Regions from separate parts of the Streptomyces flavofungini genome, predicted to be linked through region 4. Evidence: riboswitches for the same ligand, from Rfam matches in the RefSeq annotation. Region 4 holds a riboswitch; each other region holds the start of a gene.

What was found. A riboswitch is a leader RNA that binds a small molecule or an ion and turns the genes downstream of it on or off. The one in region 4 is predicted to bind cobalamin.
Region 1: it holds a riboswitch for cobalamin, as region 4 does, so the genes downstream of both, QUY26_RS29075 (ABC transporter substrate-binding protein) here and metE (5-methyltetrahydropteroyltriglutamate--homocysteine S-methyltransferase) in region 4, are expected to answer to the same signal.
Region 2: it holds a riboswitch for cobalamin, as region 4 does, so the genes downstream of both, QUY26_RS31130 (cobalamin biosynthesis protein) here and metE (5-methyltetrahydropteroyltriglutamate--homocysteine S-methyltransferase) in region 4, are expected to answer to the same signal.
Region 3: it holds a riboswitch for cobalamin, as region 4 does, so the genes downstream of both, QUY26_RS25100 (CbtB domain-containing protein) here and metE (5-methyltetrahydropteroyltriglutamate--homocysteine S-methyltransferase) in region 4, are expected to answer to the same signal.

Annotation. Positions count from the first base shown of each region.
Region 1 is NZ_CP128846.1:6,804,995-6,809,197, reverse strand. It holds gene QUY26_RS29080 (FecCD family ABC transporter permease) at 1-981, opposite strand, end outside; gene QUY26_RS29075 (ABC transporter substrate-binding protein) at 978-1,967, opposite strand; cobalamin riboswitch at 2,119-2,304, opposite strand; gene QUY26_RS29070 (VOC family protein) at 2,302-2,871, opposite strand; gene QUY26_RS29065 (helix-turn-helix transcriptional regulator) at 2,868-3,779, opposite strand; gene QUY26_RS29060 (haloacid dehalogenase-like hydrolase) at 3,955-4,203, shown strand, end outside.
Region 2 is NZ_CP128846.1:7,268,804-7,273,006, forward strand. It holds gene cobN (cobaltochelatase subunit CobN) at 1-194, opposite strand, end outside; gene QUY26_RS31125 (cobyric acid synthase) at 191-1,699, opposite strand; gene QUY26_RS31130 (cobalamin biosynthesis protein) at 1,696-2,688, opposite strand; cobalamin riboswitch at 2,812-2,961, opposite strand; gene QUY26_RS31135 (DUF397 domain-containing protein) at 3,178-3,384, shown strand; gene QUY26_RS31140 (hypothetical protein) at 3,642-4,203, opposite strand, start outside.
Region 3 is NZ_CP128846.1:5,910,427-5,914,629, forward strand. It holds gene QUY26_RS25085 (hypothetical protein) at 1-256, shown strand, start outside; gene QUY26_RS25090 (class F sortase) at 318-944, shown strand; gene QUY26_RS25095 (CbtA family protein) at 1,009-1,899, opposite strand; gene QUY26_RS25100 (CbtB domain-containing protein) at 1,917-2,147, opposite strand; cobalamin riboswitch at 2,179-2,328, opposite strand; gene QUY26_RS25105 (GAF and ANTAR domain-containing protein) at 2,679-3,455, opposite strand; gene QUY26_RS25110 (glycoside hydrolase family 6 protein) at 3,616-4,203, shown strand, end outside.
Region 4 is NZ_CP128846.1:9,004,798-9,009,000, forward strand. It holds gene metE (5-methyltetrahydropteroyltriglutamate--homocysteine S-methyltransferase) at 1-2,206, opposite strand, end outside; cobalamin riboswitch at 2,383-2,602, opposite strand; gene aceA (isocitrate lyase) at 2,769-4,055, opposite strand.

The DNA of each region.
Region 1 (4,203 bases), 2.2 Mb from region 4:
CACCGGGACCTCCTGCGGGTCGAGGACCGTGCGGGCGAGGGTGTCCACCCAGATCAGGAACACCGCGCCCGCGAGCGCCGTCACCGGCAGGAGCCGCCGGTGCCCCGCGCCGACCACCGCCCGGGCCGCGTGCGGCAGCGCCAGGCCCACGAACCCGATCGCCCCGGCGCTGCTGACCAGGGCCGCCGTCAGGAGCGCCGTGGTGCAGAGCAGCAGCACGCGCACCCGGTCCACGTGGACGCCGAGGGTGGCCGCCGCGTCCTGGCCGAAGGCGAACGCGTCGAGGGCGCGGGCCTGCAGCAGGCACACGGTGAGCGTGACGACGAGCACCGCGCCGCACGTCCACACGTCCGTCCAGGACGCGCCGCTCAGCGAGCCGAGGAGCCAGAACAGCACGCCCCGGGTGGTCTCGGCGTCGGCGGCCGTGAGGACGACGAAGGAGGTGAGCGCGGAGAACAGTTGCATGGCGGCCACGCCGGACAGGACCACGCGGTCCGTGGTGTCGCCGAGGGTGTGGCTGAGCAGCAGGACCAGGGCGAAGGACACGACGGCGCCGATGAACGCGCCCGCCGAGACCGTGAGCGCTCCCCCGCCGACGCCGAGGACCACGACGGCCACGGCGCCCGTGGACGCGCCGGAGGAGACGCCGAGCACGAACGGGTCGGCGAGCGGGTTGCGCAGGAGCGACTGGAGGACCGCCCCGCACACGGCGAGGCCCGCGCCGCACACCGCCGCGAGGACCGTGCGCGGCATCCGCAGGTTCCACACGATGCCGTCGCGGATCGGCGTCAGCTCGGCCTCGCCCCAGCCGAGGTGGGCGGCCACGGCCGACCACACGTCGGGCACGGAGATGTCGGCGGGGCCGATGGTGACGGCCACGGCGAGGGAGAGGAAGAGGGCCGCGAGCCCGGCCAGGGCGAGGAGTCCGCCGCGCAGCGCCGAACGCAGCCGACGCGGGCCCCCGCCCGCGAGGGCCCTCACTTCGTGAGGCCGAACTCGCGCAGCGCCGCCGCCACTTGTTCGATGCCGTCGACGGTCCTGATGCCCGGGTTCAGGGCCTGGCCGCTGAGGAGGACGTACCGCTTCTTCCGCACGGCCGTGAGGTTCTTCGTGGCCGGGTTGGACTCCAGGAACTTGATCTTCTGGCGGGCGCTCTCGGCGGACTGGGACCTGCGCGTGAGGTCGCCGATGACGAGGACGTCGGGGTCGCGGTCGGCGATGGTCTCCCAGTTGATCTGGGGCCATTCCGCGCGGGTGTCGGCGAAGGCGTTCCGCACGCCGAGTGCGCGCGTGATGATGCCGGGGGCGCCGCAGCAGCCCGCGATGTAGGGGGACTCGGAGTTGGCGAACCAGTACATGAGGGTGGTGCCGGAGGCGTCGACGGACCTCTTGGCGCGCGCGGCCCGGGACTTGAGGTCCGCGATCAGCTTCTCGCCGCGCTCCGCCACGCCGAAGACGCGCGCGAGGTCGCGGATCTCGCCGTACACGGTGTCCATCGTGAGGGTCTTGGTGCGGGTGCCGTCGTCGTCGCCGGTGTTGTCCTTGCCCGCGCAGTCGGTCGGCGAGACGTAGACGGGTACGCCGAGTTCGGTGAACTTGGCCCGGTCGGCGACGCCGCCCTTGCCGACCGTGTAGAGGAACGACGCGCTGACGAAGTCGGGTTCCTTGTCGAGGACCTTCTCCAGCGACGGGTAGCGGTCGGCGAGCCGTGGGACCTTCGCGTTCTCCTTCGCCAGGCGCTTCAGGACGGGGTCCGTCCAGGTGCCGGTGCCCACCATGCGGTCGGCGAGGCCGAGGGAGAGCAGGATCTCGGTGGAGCCCTGGTCGAGGGAGACGGCCCGCTCCGGCGGCGCCGTCACCTTCGTCCGCTCGCCGCAGGCGGTGAGCGTGAGGGGGTATCCGGCCCGCGCCTCCCGCTCGGGCTTCGCGGCCGGGCCACCGCACGCGGACGTGGCGGCGAGGACCAGGGCGAGGCCCGCGCTCAGGGCGGCGGAGCGGGTGCGTATGCGGGCGGGGCGGAGGGTACGGCGGACGCCGAGGCGGCGCGGGGTCGAAGGCACACGTCTTCCCGAGTCTCAGGGCTCATGCGCGGAGCCTGGTCTGCGAACTCCGCCGCCCGTGCGGACGGCGGTGCCAGCAGGTCTTCGGACTCGGGTTCGTCCGGGCGGGGCCGCCTTCCCGGGGTCCGTGGACTCCCAGTGGCCGCTGGCCCCGCCCGTCCCCCTCACCGCTGCGCGTCAGTTCCGGATTCCCACCGGATTCCCCGACCCAGGTGCGGGTACGACTGGCGTCCGCAAGCTATCACTCCGGGGCGGCATCACCCCTGGTCGGGGCGGGCTCACCGCGGTAGGTGCCGAAGGCCCACTTGTTGCCCTCGGGGTCGGCGACCGCGAACTCGCGGCTGCCGTACGGCTGGTCCTCGATCTCGCGGATCACCTTCACGCCGGCGGCGGTGAGACGGAGGTAGAGGTCGTCGACGTGGTCGGTGACGACGTACGCCCCGAACGTGCCGGGCCGCAGACACCATTCGGCGGCCTTCGGGTCGTAGCTGCCGAGCATGACCCCGCCGCCCTCGGGCCAGTCGAGCTGGGCGTGGGCGACGCGGCCGCCGTCCTCGTGGACGGCGGTGCGCAGGAAGCCGACGGTACCGACGAGGAAGTCGATCAGGGCGGGTGCGTCGTCGGCCTGGAAGGTGGCCCAGACGTCGGGCGCGCGACGGTTCGCCGCGACCGGACCGGTCGGGCCGCCCTGGCTGTTTCGCGTGGCCTCCGTGGCCTCCGTGGTCTCCAAGGTCTCCGTGGTCTGCGCGCTCTGTGCGCTCTGTGCGCTCTGCCTGCTTTGTTCGCTCTGCGGGTTTTCGTTGCTGTTCATGCGTCCCAGTCTTCGCCGCCCGCGTGCCCTCCGGCTTGGATATTCCGGCACTCCTCGGCCATCCAGGCGCTGGGGCTCGCCCCCGTGTACTGCTGGAAGTCCCGTACGAGGTGGGAGTGGTCGTAGTACCCGCAGTCGGCGGCGATCCGGGCGAGGTCGGGGCGCGCGCCCGCGGCGACCGCGCGGACGACGGCCGCCTTCGCGTGCTGGAAGCGGATGAGACGGGCGGCCTGCTTGGGTGTGACGCCGGTCTCGGCGCGGAACAGCGCGGACAGGCGGCGTTCGCTGAGGGCGACGTGCGCGGACAGACCGCGCAGGGTGCCCGCGCCGCGGTGCCGGGCGAGCCAGGCCCAGGCCTCGCCGACCTCGGGCCGGACGCCTCCGGCGCGCTCCGCGTCGGCCGCGCGGCGCGCCAAGTAGGCGTTGAGGAAGGCGAACCGGTCACTCCAGGCGTCCTGCTCGCAGAGGCGTTCCCGGACGTCGGCGGCGACCCGGCCGAGGACGTCGGTGCCGTCGGTGACGAGCTGTCCGGCCAGCTCGGCGGCGGGCAGCCCGAACAGGGCGCGGGCGGCGAGCGGATGCACGGCGAGCTGAATGCCGGCCTCGTGCTCGGGCTGGACGACGTACGCGGGGCTCTGGTGCAGGCCGCCGACGACGATGTCCGTGCGGACGGCGTCGGGTCCGGTCGCCTGGCCGGGGGTGCGGCCGGTGATGACGGGGCCGTCGAGGGAGAAGATCAGCGTGAGGTACGGGGACGGCAGGCCGCGGTGCAGAGCGGTGCGCCGGCCCTGCGTGCGGTAGCCCACGGCGGACACGACCAGGCCGCCGGGCGGGGGCGCGGCGCGGACGAACTCGCGGGAGGCGGTGTCGCCGTCGCGGGCGGTGGTGTCCGTAGCCGTGGGGCCCATGAAGCCATTGTGGGCGGGCGCGGACGGGCCTGTCGTCCGGTGCGGCTACCCGCGTCCGTCCGTCCCATGCCCGGCACGCACGGTGACCTCGATCATGGGAATCGGGCACCTTGTCCTCGTAGCATGGCGCGCCGCTCCGGACGGGTCGGCTCAGCGCTTCCAGGGAACGGGAACCATGGCAATTCGAACAAAGGGCAGGCCGGCGGTCGTCGGGGCGGCGGGGGCGCTGGCGGCGGCGGTGTTCGCGGGCGGCGCGCTGTGGCCGAGCGCGGCGGACGCGAAGGCGGTGGACGCCCCAGCGCCGAGCGCGGCCGCCCGTGCCGCCGCGGCCGACCTCACGCACTGGCCGAAGCCGGTGGCGGCGAAGCTCGGCAAGGTGATCGCGGAGAACCGGGGGAAGGGCGCGTACGCGGTCTTCGACGCG
Region 2 (4,203 bases), 1.7 Mb from region 4:
AGCGCGGCGAGCCCGTCCTCCCAGGCGCGCTTGCCACCGAGGAGGCGTACGACGGCGATGTCCGCGCCGTCGAGGAGCGCGGGCAGTTCCTCGCGCACGTCGACGCGGGTCGGGTTGGCGATGCGGTAGGGCGCGTCGGAGGCGCGGGCGGCGAGCAGGTCCGTGTCGGCGGTGGACAGGAGAAGGACGGTCATGAGGGTGCCCCCGGTGCGATGAAGGGGAGACCGGACGGAGCGCCGGTCTCGATCAGGCGCAGCAGCGCGTCGGTGTCCGCGTGTTCTTCGATGAGGTCGCCGAGGAGGTCGAGCTGTTCCTCGCGCAGGGCGGCGAAGCCGGTGTCGGGCGCGGGCACGAAGCGGCGGCCCGCGGCGCGCGCGACCTCGGTGAGGAAGCGGCGCCGGAACGCGTCGCTCTCCAGCGACCCGTGCCAGTGGGTGCCCCACACGGCCCCCACCCGGCACCCGTCCAGGAAGGGGTCCCCGCCCAGGACTTCGGCGACGCCGTGATGGATCTCGTACCCCTCGACGTGCTCGCCGAGGGCCTCGCCGACGGGCCGGGCCAGGGTCTTCTCGCGCCGGAAGGTGACGCGCACGGGCAGCAGCCCGAGCCCGTCCACGGTCCCGGCCCGCGACTCGACGTCGTCCTGGATCCGCTCGCCGAGCACCTGGAAGCCGCCGCAGATCCCGAGGACGGGCCGCCCCTCGGCGGCCCGCCGCGCGAGCGCGTCCGCGAGCCCGCGCTCGCGCAGCCACTGAAGGGCGCGCACGGTCCCGCGCGTGCCCGGTACGACGACGAGGTCCGCGTCGACGAGCTCCTCGGCCCGGTCCACGAACCGCACCACGACGCCGGGTTCGGCGGCGAGCGCGTCCACGTCGGTGAAGTTGGACATCAGCGGCACCGCGCACACGGCGACGCGCAGCACGTCCTCGCCGACGGGCGCCGCCACGACGGACTCCCGGACGGCCCCGCGCAGCGAGACCCTCAGCCCGTCCTCCTCGTCGATGCCGAGCCCGTGCCGGAACGGCAGTACGCCGAGGGTCGGCCGCCCGGTGAGGTCGCGCAGCATGTCGAGCCCGGGTTCGAGCAGCGACACGTCTCCGCGGAACTTGTTGACGAGGAAGCCCGCGACGAGCTCCTGGTCGGCCGGGCTCAGCAGCGCCACGGTCCCGAAGAACGAGGCGAACACACCCCCGCGGTCGATGTCCCCGACCACCACGACCGGGAAGCGGGCGGCCCGCGCGATCCCCATGTTCACGATGTCGGTGCGCCGGAGGTTGATCTCGGCGGGACTCCCCGCCCCTTCGCAGATCACGGCGTCATACGTGCCCCGAAGCTGCGCCAGGCATCCCACGACGGTGTCGAGCAGTGCCTCCTGCCGGCCCCCGTGATAGCCCCGGGCACTCATCTCGCCCACCGGCTTCCCCATGAGCACGACCTGACTCGACCGGTCGCTCCCCGGCTTCAGCAGCACGGGGTTCATCAGCGCGCTGGGCTCCACCCGCGCGGCCTGCGCCTGCATGGCCTGCGCCCGCCCGATCTCGGCCCCTTCCCGGGTGACGAACGAGTTCAGGGACATGTTCTGCGCCTTGAAAGGCGCGACGGAGACGCCCTTGCGGGCGAGCCACCGGCAGATCCCGGCGGTGACGACACTCTTCCCGGCATCGGAGGTGGTCCCGGCGACAAGCAGCCCACCGCTCATGTCCCACCGCCGATCCGCTGCGACTTCCCCTGCGCTGCCGGGCACCGCTTGGTCGCACGCGCACCCCGGGCAAGGTCGACGGCGACCGCCACACCCAGGGCGAGCCACCCGACCCGCCGGGACAACTTCACAGCCCGCTCGATGTCCCCCACGGCGACGGAGCGCCCCCCGCCGTTGAGAACAGGTCGGTGCTCCACGCGCCCCGCGTAGGCCAGCGTGCCCCCGAGCCGCACCCCCAACGCCCCCGCGAACGAGGCCTCGACGACCCCGGCGTTGGGGCTCGGATGCTTCGAGGCATCGGCATGCCACGCCCGCACCGCCCCCCGAGGAGACCCCCCGGCGACCACGGCGAGCGCAGCGGTGAGCCGAGCCCCCGGCCACCCGGCGACATCGTCGAGCCGGGCGGAGGCCCACCCGTACCGGAGATACCGCGAAGACCGGTGCCCGACCATCGCGTCGAGCGTGTTCACGGCCCGGAACCCCACAAGCCCCGGCACGCCCCCGACGGCCCCCCACACCAACGCCCCCACGACGGCGTCGGAGGTGTTCTCGGCGACGGACTCCACGACGGCACGGGCGATCCCGTCGGCGTCCAGCGCCTCGGGGTCACGCCCGCACAGATGAGGCAGCCGCTCCCGGGCGACCTCCACGTCCCCCGCGGCGAGGGCGCCCCCGATGGCGCGGGCCTCCCGCCCCAGCGAGGTCCCGCCGACGACGGCCCAGGTCGCGGCGGCGGTCAGCCCGACGGAAGCGGCACGCGACCGGCGTGCGGCGAAGGAGGCGAGCGCACCGGCGCCGACGGCACCCCCGGCGCACACCAGGGTGTGCAGCGCGCCCCACCCGCGGTGGTCGCGCCACAGGACCCGCTCGACGGCCCCCGCCGCACGCCCGAACGCGGCGACCGGATGGCCCCGGCGAGGATCGCCGAGCAGCAGGTCACCGAGGAGTCCGGCGGCGGCGCCGTACGCGTAGTCGCGATCGGCACACATGGGAGTCAGCCCGCCGATACGCGGTGCGGGGCTCTCGGCCGCGACGGGGCCCCGGGCGGGGCAGGGGACGGCAACGGGCGGCCGCGCATGGCGATATGTCCTCACTCAGGGTTTCCGCGCCCTGGTTCGACGAGACCGGCGGCGAGAGTTCCTGGCTCCCGGGGATCGTCGGATCACCCGGTGACAGTGGCGGGACCGCGCCGGATTCGCACCGGCTTCCTCTCCTGCCGCCGTAAATGGCTCCGGCAGTCCACCATGGCCCGCGACGCCCGTCAACTCGCTGTTGACCTGCGACGGGAGTGTGTGCGGAGGCCCACATGGACCTGCGGCCAGGGCCGGTTTACGGCTAGGCGGACGCAACCACTCTCCGTAAGCTTGAACATGACAGCAGGAGAGCGACGCGGAACGCGAACCCGGCAGGGCGCGGTCGACTGCCGCCGGGCCCCGGCACCGTCCGACTCTCGTGACGGCAGCAGGCAAGGGGGCGGTGTGGCCGACGAGTACTTACCGGCAGTGCAGTGGTTCAAGAGCAGTTACACCGTGACGGGCGGCGAATGCGTGGAAGTGGCGCACCCGGCCGGTGCGGTGTGGGTCCGTGACTCGAATCACCGCGACGAAGGGCACATGAACGTGACGCCGACGGCGTGGCGCGCGTTTGTCAGGGGGGTGGCCTCGGGGAGAGTCGGGGGGAAGTGAGCTGTCCCAGCGTGCGCACGAAAGGCTGGAGACCATGGGGGTTGAGAGCAGGCAACTGCCGCTGAGCCGGCATGCCGCAGGGCCCGCCCGGCGCTTCGTCTTCGTGCTGTACTGCGCGCTCAGTGGCGCTGTCGCGGTGGCCGCGGGCGCTCTCGCCTCCCTCCTCGTGGAAGGGCTCCACGTCCGGCTCGCGGTCTGGCTGGCGACGGCCGCGGTCGTGGCGGCGGGGGCGGGGGCCGTGTGGGAGTTCACGCCGCTCATCCCGCGCCGGCGCGTGGAGCGGGACCGTCCGCGGACGCTCCGTCAGCCGGAGGGCCGGCGCCGGTCGTAGCAGCCGACTCCTGCCGGCGACCGCGGCGCAGGGTCCGAACGAGCCATCCCACCGCGGCTGTCAGCAGTCCGCAGCCGCCCGCCAGCGCGACGACGAAGTGCCAGGGGTCGATGTCGTGGCGTACGACGACGCCCTGGGCGAGGATCCCGGCCGGCACCAGCGCCACGACGACCACAGCGAGGCACACCGACACGCAACCGGCCTTCGCCAGGAAACTCAGTGTCTGCTGCTCCTGTGTGTGCAGGCTCCGCTGGTGCTCGCTGTGGAGGAGACGGTCCAGTTCGCGGGCGAACGCCGGATCCTTCATCCCCTCTCTGAAGAGGTCGTGGAGCTGGGAGGAGGGGGCGGTGGGTTCGGCGGGGACGGGCTCGCCGCCGTCCAGGGGATCGGCGGCCGGGCCCCCGTCGGGGCCCGTGGCGCCGACGGGGGGAGCGGGGTCGGCGGGGTTCCTGGTGTCTGAGGCCGTCAGGCAGCGCGACAGCCACCGT
Region 3 (4,203 bases), 3.1 Mb from region 4:
CACCGTCACCTGTGACGGACACCCGCACCAGGGCGTCGGCACGGTCCAGGTCAAGGGCGCGGGGGCGGGTACGGGGCAGGCCCCGACCGCCCCGGTCCGCGCCGGCGGCGGCGGCGCCGCCCCCCTGACCTCGGCCGCCGCCGAGGCCGACGAGGCGGGACCCGGCACCCGGCACGCGGTCGTCGGCCTGGTCCTCGCGGGTGTGGCGGCGATCGCCGTGGCGCTGCGCAGCGTCCGTCGCCGCCGCCCGGAGTGACGCCGTGACGGGCCCGGATCCGGACGCAGGCCCGCACCCGCCCGGGACGAGCCGTCTCGTCATGGGCGTGGCCTGGGCGTTCCTGCTCGTCGGCCTGTGGCTGTGGGGCAACGAGATCACCGATGTGCGCGGCGGCCTCTCCGACCCGACGACGGGCGACGTCGCCGCCGTCGGCCGCCCCGCCGGGGTCGACCTGCCGCCCGCGCACGAGCCGCTCGCCGCGGCCCGCCCGCAGCGCGTCGACGTACCGGGCCTCGGCGTCCGCGCCCCCGTCGTCGCGCGCGGTCTGGACGCGGAGGGCGCCATCGATCCGCCGCCGTTCGCGCAGCCGGGTGTCGTGGGCTGGTACGGGGGCGGGGTGCGGCCCGGCGCGCGCGGCACCTCCCTGTTCGTCGGGCACGTCGACACTGAGTCCAAGCCCGCCGTGTTCTACCACCTCAGCGCCTTGCGCCCCGGCGAGAAGGTGCGCGTGACCAGGGACGACGGTTCGGTCGCCGAGTTCACGGTGGACGACGTGCAGGTCCTCGGCCGCGACGACTTCAGCGCGCGCACGGCCTACGGCCCCCGTGAGGAGGGTCGGGCCGAACTGCGCCTGATCACCTGCGGCGGCACCTTCGACCGCGCGAGCCGCACCTACTCGGCCAACGTGGTCGTGTCCGCCTACCTCACCGGGGCCAAGGGGGCATAGCCGCCGGCCCGCCGGAGCCGCGCGGCCGTGGCCGCTGACCCGCGGGAGCCGCGCGGCCCCAGCCCTAACTCGCCGGCGCCGCCGAGCCGTAGCCCGACGCATCGGCCGTGACCGGCTCCTTCGTCCGCAGGGCGCGCAGCCCGAGGCCGCCGAACACGACCGCGAACACCGCCCACATCAGCACGTGCGACGCCAGGGACAGCATCCTGAAGTCCCACAGCAGGGTCGCGCTGACCGGGACCGGGTCGGGGTTGTCGGGCAGCGCCCACAGGAGCGCGAGGACCGCCACCGCCGTCACGGCAGCCGCGCACTGCCGCACCGGTACGGGGCGCGTGGCGAGGCGCACGTACACCTGCCACACCAGGAACATGCCGAGCACGCCGAGGGCGACCGCGCCGAGCCACATCTCCTGCCGGTCGCCCACGGTGCCCGCGTCCCCGACCCCGGGCGGGGCCGCCGGATAGCGCAGCGCGGGGAACAGCGAGACGGCGCAGAACGCGGCCGCGCAGAACGCGAGGGCGCGCGGCCACGGGTTGCCGCGCGGATCACGCCGGTGCACGAGCGCGTACGCGACGGCGAACAGCACGCCGATCGCGATGCCCGCCACGACCAGGGCGATCACCAGGCCCGCGTGCTGGGTGGAGCGCGAGAACAGCTCCTCGTGGTGCTGGACGGCGCCACCCGCGGGCTCGTGCTCGTGCGAGCGGGCCTCCTCGGCGCGGATCGCCTTGTCCATCAGGGGTTCGGCGAGCAGCAGCGAGAACAGCCCGGCGACCAGGCCGCCGAGCGCTCCGGCGACCATCCCGCGACCGAGCAGCGGCAGCACGGGGGAGCGCCCGGACTCGCGGGACGCGGATGTATCAGTGGTTTCGGGCGACTTGGGGGGTTCGCCGGTGGGGTCGGGGGAAGTGCGGGGAGCGGTGGGAGAGTTCGGGGACTTCGGGGACGTCGGCATGGTGCGCGCGGCCCCGATCAGTGGCAGGGAGCACCGAAGAGGTGCCGGCCGTCGTGAGCGAACTCGTGCAGGTAGTCGCCGGTCGCCGAGATCAGCGAGCCGTTGTCCATGAAGACGGCGTAGAGAGCGATCAGCGCGACGATCGCGGCGGCCGCCGCGATGAGCCAGTCACGGGTCTCGATCGTCGCGGACTGTATCGCCGCGGTGTCGGTGTGTGCCGGGCCGTGGGCAGGCGTAGCAGTGGACATAGGTGCTCTCCTTATGGGGTTTCCACGCCCCATGACAGGAGGACGACGGGTCAGTTCCTGACTTCCGCGCGCGGGTGAGCGGTGACTCGCGCGGGGTAACAGTGGCGGGACCGTCCCGGAGTCGCACCGGGTTCCTGGCAACCGTCGCCTCGATGTATGGACTTGTCGCCCGGAGAGTCCCAGGTGGTCATGGACACTGTCAACCAGCCCGCGCGCCCCTGACATGGGGGCTTGTGCGCACGGCGCGCACCCCGGCGCGCGGTGGGCGCGGGCACAACCCGGCCCGGCCAACGACCCGCTCCCCCCGGAGTCGTCGACCGGGCTGGTCCTCGACCGCGCGCGCTCGAGCTGCGGGAGGAACCCGGCGTCGGCACGGGAGGCCTTGGTTGGTCCCAACGGTTCTGATGGGTCCAGGCGGTGCGAAAAGGCAACTCCGACCGGGGGCTTGGGCCGTTAGGACTGACTCTAGAGCGGAAGGCGGCCCCGGCCTAGAGGGCTTTTGGCGCCAAGTGCTCGGCGAGTTCTGGCGGCTTACGAGCCCTCTCCGCGCAACGTCGCGTCGTCCAGGGCGCCTTCGATCACCATTCCCGCGACGACGTCCAGCACCAGGCGCTCCCGGCGCGCGTGCCGCCGCAGCGCCTCGAAGGCCACGTCCAGACCGGTCCGCCAGCGCTCGGCCAGGATCCCCTTGGCCTGCTCGATGCGGATCCTGCTGGTCAGGGCGACCTGTAGCTGCTGGGAGAGGTCGCGGTACGTGGCGTACGCGCGGTGGTTGCGCAACCCGACCCCGGCGGCGTCGGCGAGCGCCTGCGCGAGCACCAACGCGCTGTCCTCTTCGCCCTCTTGCGGACGGCCGTCGGGCCGGTTCCCGTTCGGCGACCGGGCGGCGAAGACGTTGAGCGCGCCGAGCACCCGCTCGCGGGCCCGCAGCGGCACCGCGAACGTGGCCTCCACGCCCCGCGCGCGGGCCCGCTTCGTGAAGTCCGGCCAGCGGGCGAGCGCGTCGGCGGAGGCGAGCAGGACGGGCGGCACGGGGGTGCCGGTGCCGTACGACTCCAGGCAGGGGCCCTCTGCCGCCTGGGCTTCGAGGAGGTCCCTGGCCAGCTCACCGCCCTTGTCGCTGACGGCGAGGCCGACGGCGCCGCCGCCGTCGGCGTACACCACGCCCACGGCCAGGGCTCCGAGGAGTTCGGCGCAGTGCTGGCTGACGCGGCGCAGGTGGCGCTCCACGTCGAAGTCGTCGGCGGCGGTGTCGGCGGCTTCGATGAGGATCTGTGCCAGCCTGCGCGCTGGGGTGCGGTCCAGCATGAGTCTCCTTCGGGCCCGCCCCCCACGGCCCCTCGCCTACCCAGCTTCGGCGGGCTGTAACAGGTCACCAACAGGTGTGTCGCCGGGCCTGCCGGGCCTCGTGGGCCGCACCCGGTTATGTCAGGATTGAGCACCGGACAGTGCACCCGAGGGGGAGTGGATGTACCGCAAAAACACAGGTCGCGCGCGGGGCTACGCGGCCAGGGGGGTGTCCGTGACGGTGGCGCTCGCGGGGGCCGCGCTGCTGCTTTCCGGGTGTTCGTCGGACGGTGACGGCAAGGAGGAGGAGGGCTCCGGCAACGGCGTCAGCCAACAGCCCAAGGGCAAGGACCCGTTCTGGGTCAACCCCGAGGGGAACGCCGCCAAGCAGGTCGCCGCGTACGAGAAGGACGGCAAGAAGGACGAGGCCGAGCAGATCCGCAAGATCGCCGAGCAGCCCGTCGGCGAGTGGATCGGCCCGGAGAAGCCCGAGGAGGAGGTCCGCGGGTACACGGAGGCCGCCGAGAAGGCCGACCGGGACGCCCTCCTCGTCCTCTACAACATCCCGCACCGCGACTGCGGCCAGTTCTCCAAGGGCGGCGCCGCCGACGGCAACGCCTACCGCGCCTGGATCGACGCCGTGGCCAAGGGCATCGGCGAGCGGCACGCCACGGTCGTCCTGGAGCCGGACGCGGTCCTGCACATGGTCGACAGGTGCACGCCCGAGCAGTTCCACGAGGAGCGCTACGACCTCCTCAAGGGCGCCGTC
Region 4 (4,203 bases):
AGAGGCGTTCGGCGGGGATGGCCTCAAGTCCCTTGCGCAGCAGGGCCGCGGCCTCGTCCGTGCTCGGCACGCGCGGGGAGTGGATGTCGTAGACGCCGGGGCCCGCCTCCCGCGGGTAGCCGTGCTCGGCGAGTTCGCGGGCGACCTGCATGTGGGAGCGGGCGGCCTCCAGGCTGATGACGTCGGCGTCGAGGTCGTCGATGGCCTGGACGATGTCGCCGAACTCCGCGTAGCACATGTGCGTGTGGATCTGGGTGTCCGGCCGTACGCCGCTGGTGGTGAGCCGGAAGGACTCCGTCGCCCACGCCAGATAGGCCGGTCGGTCGGCGGCGCGCAGCGGCAGGGTCTCGCGCAGCGCGGGCTCGTCGACCTGGATCACCGAAGTCCCGGCGGCCTCCAGGTCGTTGACCTCGTCGCGCAGGGCGAGGGCCACCTGGCGGGCGGTGTCGCGAAGCGGCTGGTCGTCGCGGACGAAGGACCAGGCGAGCATCGTGACGGGGCCCGTGAGCATGCCCTTGACCGGGCGCTCGGTCAGGGAGTTGGCGTACGAGGTCCAGCGCACCGTCATCGGCTCGGGCCGGGAGATGTCGCCGGCCAGGACCGGCGGGCGCACATAGCGGGTGCCGTAGGACTGGACCCAGCCGTGCTGGGTGGCGAGGTAGCCGGTGAGCTGCTCGGCGAAGTACTGCACCATGTCGTTGCGTTCGGGCTCGCCGTGCACCAGGACGTCGATGCCGGTCTTCTCCTGGAAGGAGATGACCTCGCGGATCTCGTTCTCGATGCGCTGCTCGTACCCGGCGGTGTCGATGCGCCCGGCGCGCAGGTCGGCGCGGGCGGTGCGCAGCTCGGCTGTCTGCGGGAACGACCCGATGGTGGTCGTGGGAAGCAGGGGAAGGCCGAGGTGGGCGCGCTGGGCGGTCGCCCGGGTCGCGTACGGCGCGGAGCGGCGGCCGTCGGTGTCGGTGACGGCCGCGGCCCTGGCTCGGACGCCCGGGTCGTGGGTGATCGCGGAACCGGCGCGGGAGGCCAGGTCGGCGCGGTTGGCAGCGAGTTCGGCGGCGATGGTGTCGGTGCCCTGGGCGATGCCCTTGGCCAGGGTGACGATCTCCGTCGTCTTCTGCTGGGCGAACGCGAGCCAGCGCAGGATCTGTGGGTCGATGTCCCGCTCGGCCGCGGCGTCGATCGGCACGTGCAGCAGCGAGCAGGAGGCGGCGACGTCGACCCGGTCGGCGAGGCCCAGCAGGGTGCCGAGCGTGGCGAGGGACTTCTCCAGGTCGTTGATCCAGATGTTGCGGCCGTTGACGACACCGGCGACGAGACGCTTGCCGGGCAGTCCGCCCACCGCGGCGAGCGCGTCGAGGTTGGCGGCGGCCGCGTCGGTGAAGTCCAGGGCGAGGCCGTCGACCGGGGCCTTGGCCAGGACCGGCAGGGCGTCGCCGAGCCGGTCGAAGTAGGAGGCGACGAGGAGCTTCGGCCGGTCGGGGAGGGCCCCGAGGTCGCGGTAGGCGCGCGCGGCGGCGTTGAGGTCGGCCGGGGTGCGGTCCTGGACCAGGGCGGGCTCGTCGAGCTGCACCCACGCGGCGCCGGCCGCGCGCAGGTCGGCGAGGACCTCGGCGTACACGGGAAGCAGCCGGTCCAGGAGCGTCAGCGGCTCGAAGTCCGCGGCGACGCCCGGGGCGGGCTTGGCGAGCAGCAGGTAGGTGACCGGGCCGACGAGGACGGGCCGGGCGGCGAGCCCGAGGGCAAGGGCCTCCTTCAGCTCGGCGACCTGCTTGGTGGAGTCGGCCGTGAACACCGTGTCCGGACCCAACTCGGGCACGAGGTAGTGGTAGTTGGTGTCGAACCACTTGGTCATTTCCAGCGGCGCCACGTCCTGGGTGCCGCGGGCCATCGCGAAGTAGCCGTCGAGGGCGTCGGTGTCGACGGCGGAGCGGTGCCGCGGGGGGACGGCGCCGACCATGACACTGGTGTCCAGGACGTGGTCGTAGTACGAGAAGTCGCCGGTCGGCACCTCGTGGACACCGGCCGCCGCCAGGCGCTGCCAGGTGGAGCGGCGCAGTTCTTGCGCGGTCTGCCGGAGGGCGTCGGCGGTGACGCGGCCCTTCCAGTAGCCCTCGATGGCCTTCTTCAGTTCGCGGTTCTGGCCCTGGCGGGGGTAGCCGTACACGGTGGCCCGTGCTGCCGCGGCTGCGGACTTGGTGGTCACGGAGATCTCCTTCGCGAGATGAATCCCTGAGATCCCGGCGACGGGACGAGAGCGCGAAGGCAACGACGAACCGGACGGCCACGACCACGCGCGGCAAAGGCACGGTCGCTGGTCGCTCTGTCCGGTATGTACGCCGACCCGCCCTCGAGGTCACCGAGATATCCGCACCCGAATGGTTCGCGTGCGGACAGCGGGCAGGTCTTCGGACTCGCGGGCACGTCTCGTCGTACGAGACACCTAGTGGCCGTCGCTTCCCGGAGCCGTACGTCGGATCCAGTGCGTATGACGGCGGTCGTTCCCGCTCACCGCTGCGGGGCAGTCCCGGATTCCCACCGGGTTCCCTCTTACGACGCGCCTGCCTGGCGGGCAGGGCGAACCAGCTGCACGCGCCAGGTTAGAGGGTGTACGCCCTTCTGGGCAGCGGTGTTCACATTCCGGAACGTGAGATGAGACACGGGTGGGAGCCGTTTGGCTGTGCGCGCGAGGGGGGCGGGGGACAACCGACCGGTTGTTCCCCGCCCCCCTCGCACCTGCGGCCGGGCTCTCGGCCCGGCCGCGCGCCCTAGTGGAACTGCTCTTCCTCGGTGGAGCCGGACAGCGCGGTGGTGGAGGACGCCGGGTTGACGGCCGTGGACACGAGGTCGAAGTAGCCGGTGCCGACCTCGCGCTGGTGCTTGACGGCGGTGAAGCCGTGCTCCTGCGCGGCGAACTCCTTCTCCTGCAGGTCCACGTACGCGGTCATGCCGTGCTCGGCGTAGCCGCGGGCGAGGTCGAACATGCCGTGGTTGAGGGAGTGGAATCCGGCCAGGGTGATGAACTGGAACTTGTAGCCCATGGCGCCCAGTTCGCGCTGGAACTTGGCGATCTGGTCGTCGTCGAGCGCGGCCTTCCAGTTGAAGGACGGCGAGCAGTTGTAGGCCAGCATCTGGTCGGGGTGCTCGGCGTGGATGGCCTCGGCGAACTCGCGGGCCTGGGCGAGGTCGGGGGTGCCGGTCTCGACCCAGATGAGGTCGGCGTACGGGGCGTAGGCGAGGCCGCGGGCGATCACGGGGGCCATGCCGTTCTGGACGCGGTAGAAGCCCTCGGCCGTGCGCTCACCGGTGACGAACTCGGCGTCGCGCTCGTCGACGTCGCTGGTGAGGAGGTTGGCGGCGAGCGCGTCGGTGCGGGCGACGATCAGGGTCGGCACATCGGCGATGTCGGCCGCGAGGCGGGCCGCGTTGAGGGTGCGCACGTGCTGCGCGGTGGGGACGAGGACCTTGCCGCCGAGGTGCCCGCACTTCTTCTCCGAGGCGAGCTGGTCCTCGTAGTGGATGCCGGCCGCGCCCGCCGCGATCATCGCCTTGGTCAGCTCGAAGGCGTTCAACGGGCCGCCGAACCCGGCCTCGGCATCGGCCACGATCGGGGCCAGCCAGTCCACGGCGGAGTCGCCCTCGCTGGTGGCGATCTGGTCGGCGCGCAGCAGCGCGTTGTTGATCCGGCGGACCACCTGCGGCACGGAGTTGGCCGGGTAGAGCGACTGGTCGGGGTAGGTGTGCCCGGCCTGGTTGGCGTCGGCGGCCACCTGCCAGCCGGACAGGTAGATCGCCTGCAGCCCCGCCTTGACCTGCTGCACGGCCTGGCCGCCGGTCAGCGCGCCGAGGGCGTGGACGTAGTCGAGTTCGTGCAGTTGGCGCCACAGCCGTTCGGCGCCGCGCCGGGCCAGGGTGTGCTCCTCACGGACGCTGCCGGAGAGCCGCACGACGTCCGCGGCGCTGTAGGTGCGCTCGATCCCCTGCCACCGCGGGTCGGTCGCCCACCGCCGCGCCAGTTCCTCGGCCGTCGCCGTCGTCGTCCCTGCCTGTGCCATGACCGTCTCCCGGAGATTCGTGAACTGTGCGAACATCTGGCACTGAGTGCCTGGATAATCTGGGGTGCGGCCCACCGGGTCCGTGTGTGGACAGGTGAGCAATGCTGCCGAGTCGGGCGGAAGGGCCGGGATCTCCGACGTCAGGGCA